DNA from 2 places in the Klebsiella sp. F11 genome. Region 2 is predicted to be linked to the other one. Evidence: predicted binding sites of a transcription regulator. Region 2 holds the regulator's gene; the other holds the start of a gene.
What was found. Region 2 encodes CRP, which controls carbon source genes, mostly activating them, when cyclic AMP is high. Its sites were predicted from a motif close to ATGTGANNNNNNTCACAT; they were not measured.
Positions count from the first base shown of each region.

Region 1 (4,209 bases), 530 kb from region 2:
GTTTTGCACGCTATGCATATAGTTTGGTATCCCCTTTTACGGAGAAGCGCCATGAAAGCAGCATGCTGGATGTTGTGCCTGGTCAGCGCCCTCAGCGCCACGGCGGCGCGGGCCGAATCGCCGCTACAGAGCCTGCAGTTCGAGCAGCAAAAACAGCAGGTATTGAAAGCGGTAAAGGAAAAATGCGCCCCGGCGACGGCCATTAGCGATAACGACTTTGCCAATAGCGTTCTGGCCTCAAAAGAGAATCAAACCTACGTGCGCGAGGCCACCCTGGCAAAAGAGCGCAATAACCAGAAGAACTACCGGGCGGCGATCGACAAAATTACCTGCCCGGCGCAGTGATGCGTTCGCGAGGTGCCCAGCGGGCCGTCCGCCGCGCGGATGAAGATATCTGTCAGCTACGCCGCTGGCAGGTATTTTTTTGCCTCAATCACCGCTTTACGCGTCCCCGCGCGGGCCGCCTTAGATTTTCGGAATAATAAGATCCCCGCGCAGCATGCTGCCACCGAGCATTTGCGTCTTTTCCGTCAGCCAGTTGACGATCCGCATCGCCATCACATCCATCGAGTACTCAATCGCCGGAATGGTCGGAATACCGGGCAGCTGTAGCGATCCCGCCAGGCTAAAAACCATCACCTTCTCCGGCACCGCGCGACTGAACGCCTGCAGCTGCGGGACAACCCGCTGCGCCTGCTGCTCATCGGCAACCAGCAGCGCATTGAAATTCAGCGTCGTCGCGTTGCTCACCAGCTCCTGCACCGCCACCGAAGGCGAAATGCTGTCAAGGAATACCAGGTTACGATTAAATGGCAGGAAGTTTTTCTCCAGCGCGTGCTTGTAGCCCAGCAGCACCTGATCGGCAAAGCCGCTTCCCTCAGGGTGGATAAGCGCAATCTGGCGTCGACCTTGGCTAATCAAATAGTTACAAGCAGTTTCCGCAGCAAAAGCGTGATCAAACTGAATGCTGTTCGCCCCTTCGCTCTCGAGGCAGTCAATCAGCGCCACGTCCGGCCGGTCGATATTCAATGGAAAGCGGGCGCCGATAATCAGGATATCGTCGCACAGGCCGCAGCTGAGCTCTTCGAGCGAGTTCATCACCCCGTCGCGGGTGTTCGCAAAACGCAGCAGGAGATGCTTTTGATGCTGGCTAAGCTGTTTTTCCAGGGCATACAGATAGCTGGTGGTTTGGTTGATATTATCCTGGGCGCAAATCACCCCGATGCAGCCCGTGCTCTGGCTGAACAATGATTGGGCAATCATATTTGGCCGATAATTGAGCTCTTCCGCCGCCTGCAGTACCGCCTGGCGACTGGCCTCTTTGACTCCGCGAGAACCGCTCAATACGCGTGAAACCGTGGCCTTTGAGACGCCAGCTAAGCGTGATACATCGTTGATTGTAGACATCATTCTCCCCTGACAGGGTCGGGCCGATCCCTGTAAATCTTAAAACCTGAATCGCTTCAATAGTAACCAACGGCAGTATATCCGTTTCCTTTTTTATTTGGAAACCGATTTTCCGTTTCATGGAAAATCATCGCAGAAACCACGGAATTATGTGAGCAGAATCTAATTAATCAGCCCTTACACCGTTAGTTCTTGACGGTTATCACAGTTCTGTTTTTTATAAATGGAAACCGGTTTCCGTCTGATATCAAATCATCCACGCAATAACTTTTTACATATTGAGGATGAGTGTCGATGTACAAGATTATGCTGTGCTGCTCTGCGGGGATGTCCACCAGTCTGCTGGTCAGGAAGATGGTCGATGAGGCGAAGGAGCGTAACCTGCCGGTGCAGATAGATGCCTACGGTGTTTCCGAATTTGACATGCAGTTTCCGCAATACCAGGTGGTGCTGCTCGGACCCCAGGTAAAATACATGCTGAAAACCTTATCTGAGAAAGCCGCTTCCCTGAATATTCCTGTCCAGCCGATAAACGCGATGGACTACGGAATGCAGCGGGGAGATAACGTCCTGGATTATGCTTTGTCGCTGATAGCAGCGGCGCATTAAGAGGTGTGCAAATGAGTTCTCTGTATCAGTCCATGATTGCCGCGATCGAGCAATCTATTACTCCGCTGGCAGGACGCCTTGGGCAGCAGAAATACGTTATCGCCATCCGCGATGGCTTCACTGCCGCATTGCCGTTTATGATCATCGGCTCTTTCATGCTGGTATTTATCTTTCCTCCTTTTTCACCCGACACCACCAACGGTTTTGCCCGCGGCTGGCTGGATTTCTCACAGCAGTATCGTGAACAGCTGATGCTGCCGTTTAACCTGAGCATGGGGGTCATGACCTTCTTCATTTCCGTCGGGATTGGCGCCAGCCTCGGTCGCCAGTTTCAGCTCGACCCGGTGATGTCCGGCCTGCTGGCCTTTATGGCCTTCCTGCTGGTCGCGGCGCCCTACGCTGACGGCAAAATCTCCACCCAGTATCTGTCAGGCCAGGGGATCTTCACCGCCTTAATTACCGCCATCTACTCCACCCGTATTTATGCATGGCTGAAGCAGAATAATATTACTATCCGCCTGCCGAAAGAGGTGCCCACCGGCGTCGCTCGCTCGTTCGAAATTCTGATCCCGGTGCTGGTGGTGATCGGTACGCTGCATCCGCTGAACCTGTTTATCGAAGCACAGACCGGCATGATCCTGCCGCAGGCGATTATGCACCTGCTGGAGCCGCTGGTATCGGCCTCCGACTCCCTGCCGGCAATTCTGCTCTCGGTGCTGATGTGCCAGATTTTCTGGTTCGCCGGGATCCACGGCTCGCTGATTGTGACCGGGATTATGAACCCGTTCTGGATGGCAAACCTGTCGGCAAACCAGGCGGCGCTGGCCGCTGGCGCCGCGCTGCCGCACGTTTATCTGCAGGGCTTCTGGGACCACTATCTGCTGATTGGCGGCGTGGGCTCGACGCTACCGCTGGCTTTCCTACTGTTGCGCAGCCGCGTGGCGCACCTGCGGACTATCGGCAAAATGGGCATCGTGCCAAGCTTCTTCAACATTAATGAGCCGATCCTGTTCGGGGCGCCGATTATCATGAACCCGATGATGTTTATCCCGTTCGTGTTCGTGCCGATGATCAACGCGGTACTGGCCTACGGCGCAACGCGTCTCGGCTGGCTGACTCAGGTGGTCTCGCTGACGCCGTGGACCACGCCGGCCCCCATCGGCGCCTCCTGGGCCGCCAACTGGACCCTGAGCCCGGTAGTGATGTGCGTCATTTGCATGGTGATGTCTGCCGTCATTTACCTGCCATTCCTCCGCGCCTATGAACGTTCATTAATGAAAACTGAAGTCGAAAAAGCCAAAGGCGCCGTTCCGGTTGCTGAAACCGTCAGTCAGTAATAGTCGGGAAATACGCTCTCAGCGCTATTTCCCGGAGCATCCGATAAAAATAACACCGTCATCAGGAATTATGCGGAAAAGGGACTTTCGCCGTACGCTTTAAATAATAAAGTTAATACCTCAGGAAATATTATGATCGAATTAGAAGACGCGGTAATGGAAATTATCGTGAATGCGGGACAGTCACGCTCATTATGTTTCGAAGCGCTTCACGCTGCCCGCCACGGTAATATTGATGAAGCCAGGATGCTCCTTAATGAAGCCGATGGCTACGCCCGCCGGGCGCACCAGATGCAGACCCGGCTGATCGAGCAGGATGCAGGCGAGGCGCGCCAGCCAATGACGCTGATTATGGTTCACGCTCAGGATCATCTGATGAACTCGCTGCTGGCTCGCGAATTTTCACAGGAAATTATTCACTTATACCAACGTTAATATATATCCGTCATCCTGTCGTTTTCCCTGGCTATAAACCGGGGCGGGATGGTTATTATCTTAATATATAAATTATTACACGCGAGATAATTATGAATAATGTAAAAGTGCTGCCATTAGCCATGGCGGTCGTTGCCGCGCTGTGCCCAATTTCTGTATTAGCGCAAGATTTTACTCAGCAACAAATAGACGCCATTGTGGCGAAAGCCGTGGATAAAGCCCTGGCCGACCGTCAGGCCAAAATCGATGCCGCCGCCGATAAAAAAGTGGACGTCATCACCAACCCACAAACCACTGCGACCTCGCCGGATATGGCTATCCCGTTCGGCCTCAAGTTTAGCGGCTACGCCCGCTACGGCGCCCAGTTCCAGACCGGCGACCAGAAGTTCGTCGGCGTCGACGGCTCCTATAACGGCGCGTC
Region 1 covers NZ_CM160060.1:5,539,760-5,543,968, forward strand. Annotated here, with positions in the region: gene AC1M2H_RS27170 (YicS family protein) at 52-345, shown strand; gene AC1M2H_RS27175 (LacI family DNA-binding transcriptional regulator) at 466-1,407, opposite strand; gene AC1M2H_RS27180 (PTS sugar transporter subunit IIB) at 1,702-2,016, shown strand; gene AC1M2H_RS27185 (PTS sugar transporter subunit IIC) at 2,028-3,353, shown strand; gene AC1M2H_RS27190 (PTS lactose/cellobiose transporter subunit IIA) at 3,486-3,788, shown strand; gene AC1M2H_RS27195 (carbohydrate porin) at 3,881-4,209, shown strand, end outside.
Region 1: AC1M2H_RS27180 (PTS sugar transporter subunit IIB) is a predicted target of CRP. The motif match lies at 1,557-1,574, and genes of this name have one in related genera.

Region 2 (4,209 bases):
CGCTGATCATCCACGCGAAAGACGATCCGTTCATGGACCATCATTCCATTCCGCCGCAGGAGCAGCTGCCGGCCAACGTCGAGTATCAGTTGACCGAACAGGGCGGGCACGTGGGGTTTGTCGGCGGTACGCTGCGCAGGCCGGAGATGTGGCTGGAAAGACGGATCCCGGACTGGCTAACGCGCTGGCTGGAAGGAAAAAAATGATTATTCCCTGGCAGGATCTGGATCCCGAAACGCTGGATAACCTGATTGAAAGCTTTGTGTTGCGCGAAGGCACCGATTATGGTGAACATGAACGCTCGCTGACCGATAAGGTCGCCGATGTAAAACAGCAGCTGAAAAGCGGAGAAGCCGTACTGGTGTGGTCAGAGCTGCACGAGACGGTCAACATCATGCCCCGCAAGCAGTTCCACGGCTAAGGCGGCGCCACACCATCGTTTAATCTGGGAGTTGATATGTCTGCCAAACATCCGGTGATTGCCGTCACGGGCTCCAGCGGCGCGGGAACAACCACCACCAGCCTCGCCTTTCGCAAGATCTTCGCCCAGTTGAATCTGCGTGCCGCCGAAGTCGAGGGCGATAGCTTCCATCGCTATACCCGCCCGGAAATGGACATGGCGATCCGCAAAGCGCGGGATCAGGGGAAACACATCAGCTATTTTGGTCCGGAAGCGAACGACTTCGGCCTGCTGGAAAATACCTTCCTCGAATACGGGCGTAGCGGAACCGGCCAGTCGAGAAAATATCTGCATACCTATGACGAGGCCGTGCCGTGGAATCAGGTGCCGGGCACCTTCACGCCCTGGCAGCCGCTGCCGGAGCCGACCGACGTCCTGTTTTACGAAGGGCTGCACGGCGGCGTTGTCACGCCACAGCACAACGTGGCGCAAAACGTCGACCTGCTGGTGGGCGTCGTGCCTATCGTCAACCTGGAGTGGATTCAGAAGCTGATCCGCGACACCAGCGAACGCGGGCATTCCCGCGAGGCGGTAATGGATTCGGTCGTCCGTTCGATGGAGGATTATATTAACTTCATCACCCCGCAGTTCTCGCGCACCCATATCAACTTCCAGCGGGTCCCCACCGTTGATACGTCGAACCCCTTCGCCGCCAAAGGCATTCCCTCGCTGGATGAAAGCTTTGTGGTGATCCACTTCCGCAACCTGCAGGATATCGACTTCCCGTGGCTGCTGGCGATGCTGCAAGGGTCGTTTATCTCGCATATCAATACGCTGGTGGTGCCGGGAGGCAAAATGGGGTTGGCGATGGAGCTGATCATGGCGCCGCTGGTGGAACGGCTGATGGCGGGGAAAAAGATCGGTTAAGCCGTTAGCAACCCCGGCGACGACGCAAGCCGGGGCGACGGGCTGGCCATTCGGCTTAGCCCTCAATAACCTCGTACGAATGCGTGATATTTACCGCTTTTTGCAGCATCAGCGCCACCGAGCAGTATTTTTCCGCCGACAGGTCTACCGCCCGCGAAACGGCCGCATCCTTCAGCTCGCGGCCGGTGACGATAAAATGCAGGTTGATGTGGGTAAACAGGCGCGGCGCCTCTTCCCGACGCTCTGAGGTCAGCTTCACCTCACAGTTGGTCACATCATGGCGTCCTTTTTGCAAAATTGAGACCACGTCGATGGCGCTACAGCCGCCGGCGGCCATCAGCACCATTTCCATCGGGCTCGGCGCTTTATCCCCGGAGTTGCCGTCCATCAAAATCTGGTGGCCGGAAGCCGACTCACCGATGAAGGTTAGCCCTTCGACCCATTTCACACGAGCTTGCATAAAATTTAACTCCAAGGTTGCAATTTTCCTGACAGATTACGCGCACATAACAAATCTGGCAACGGAAGGCGACCTGCATCATGCTGAAGCGAGACACCAGGAGACATGCGGCAAAAGCTATGCTAAAACAGTCAGGATGCTACAGTATTACATTGATGTACTGCATGTATGCAGAGGAATTCACATTACAGGCTGCAGAAAAATCACCAGCCAGCTTCCCAGGCATAGGGAAACAATACGATTGCATGCCCGGATGCCGTGTAGTGTCGGCACCCGGAGATAGCTTATAACAGAGGATAACCGCGCATGGTGCTTGGCAAACCGCAAACAGACCCTACCCTCGAATGGTTCTTGTCTCATTGCCACATTCATAAGTACCCATCTAAAAGCACGCTGATCCACCAGGGTGAAAAAGCAGAAACGTTGTACTACATCGTCAAAGGCTCTGTGGCTGTGCTCATCAAGGATGAAGAAGGTAAAGAGATGATTCTCTCTTACCTCAACCAGGGCGATTTCATCGGTGAATTAGGCTTGTTTGAAGAAGGCCAGGAGCGTAGCGCCTGGGTACGTGCGAAAACCGCATGTGAAGTGGCCGAAATCTCCTATAAAAAATTCCGTCAGCTGATCCAGGTTAACCCGGACATCCTGATGCGTCTCTCGTCGCAGATGGCCCGCCGTCTGCAGGTTACCTCTGAGAAAGTGGGTAACCTTGCCTTCCTCGACGTCACCGGCCGCATCGCCCAGACGTTGCTGAACCTGGCAAAACAGCCTGACGCGATGACCCACCCGGACGGTATGCAAATCAAAATTACCCGTCAGGAAATCGGTCAGATCGTCGGCTGCTCGCGTGAAACCGTTGGCCGTATCCTGAAAATGCTGGAAGATCAAAATCTGATCTCCGCGCACGGTAAAACTATCGTCGTCTACGGCACGCGTTAAGCTGATAAAACGGCGTATTGCCCCTGCAATACGCCGTTTCTGTTTTCCCTCTATGTGGCGCAGGCTGATTTACCACCCTGAAGTCAACTACGCACTGCGGCAAACGCTGGTGCTGTGTCTGCCGGTCGCAGTTGGCCTCCTTCTCGGTCATCTGCAGCAGGGCCTGCTGTTCTCGCTGGTTCCCGCATGCTGCAACGTCGCCGGTCTTGATACGCCGCATAAGCGTTTCTTTAAACGCCTGATTATTGGCGGCTCGCTTTTTGCCGGCTGCAGCCTGATCGTTCAGCTCCTGCTCCAGCATGATATCCCGCTCCCTTTAATTCTCAGCGGCCTGACCCTGCTCCTTGGCGTCACGGCGGAAATCAGCTCGCTGCACGCGAGGCTGCTGCCCGCCTCGCTGATTGCCGCCATCTTTACCCTGAGCCTCGCCGGCAATATGCCGGTCTGGGAGCCGCTGCTGATCTACGCGCTCGGCACGCTGTGGTACGGACTATTCAACTGGTTCTGGTTTTGGCTATGGCGCGAGCAGCCGCTGCGCGAATCGCTCAGCCTGCTGTACCGGGAGCTGGCCAACTACTGTGAAGCCAAATACAGCCTGCTGACCCAGCATATCGACCCGGCAACCTCGCTGCCTCCTCTGTTGACCCGCCAGCAAAAGGTCGTCGATCTGATCACCCTGTGCTACCAGCAGATGCATATGCTAGCGGCCAATCAGCGTAACGATCATAAGCGCCTGCTGCGGGCGTTTCAGGTTGCCCTCGATCTCCAGGAGCATATTTCCGTCAGCCTGCATCAGCCGGAAGAGGTGCAGAAGCTGGTCGAACGCAGCCACGCGGAAGCGGTAATCCGCTGGAATGCGCAAACCGTCGCGGCGCGGCTGAGGGTACTGGCGGACGACATCCTGTACCACCGCTATCCGCAACGCTTTAACATGGATAAGCAGATCGGCGCGCTGGAGAAAATTGCCTCGCAGCACCCCGACAACCCGGTCGGGCAGTTCTGCGCATGGCACTTCGGCCGCCTTGCCAGGGTGCTACGCACCCAGCGGCCGCTGTACGCGCGTAACCTGATGGCCGATAAGGAGCGGCGCCTGCCGCTGCTGCCTGCGCTGAAAAGCTATCTCTCTTATAAATCGCCGGCTTTGCGCAGCGCCGCCCGCATCTGCGTGATGCTCACCGCCGCAAGCCTGATGGGCAGCGCGCTAAACCTTCCCAAACCCTACTGGATCCTGATGACGGTGCTCTTCGTTACCCAGAACGGCTACGGCGCGACGCGGGTCCGCATCGTCCACCGGGCGGCGGGGACCCTTGCCGGCCTGGCGATTGCCGGACTAACGCTGCACTTCAACGTCCCGGAGGGCTATACGCTGACCGCGATGCTGATTATCACGCTATTGAGCTATCTGATTATTCGCAAGAGCTACGGCTGGGCAATGGTGGGCTTTACCGTCACGGCGGTGTATACCCTGCAGCTGCTAACGCTC
Region 2 covers NZ_CM160060.1:414,798-419,006, reverse strand. Annotated here, with positions in the region: gene AC1M2H_RS02055 (hydrolase) at 1-206, shown strand, start outside; gene AC1M2H_RS02050 (YheU family protein) at 203-421, shown strand; gene AC1M2H_RS02045 (phosphoribulokinase) at 458-1,327, shown strand; gene AC1M2H_RS02040 (OsmC family protein) at 1,383-1,787, opposite strand; gene crp (cAMP-activated global transcriptional regulator CRP) at 2,094-2,726, shown strand; gene AC1M2H_RS02030 (YccS/YhfK family putative transporter) at 2,779-4,209, shown strand, end outside.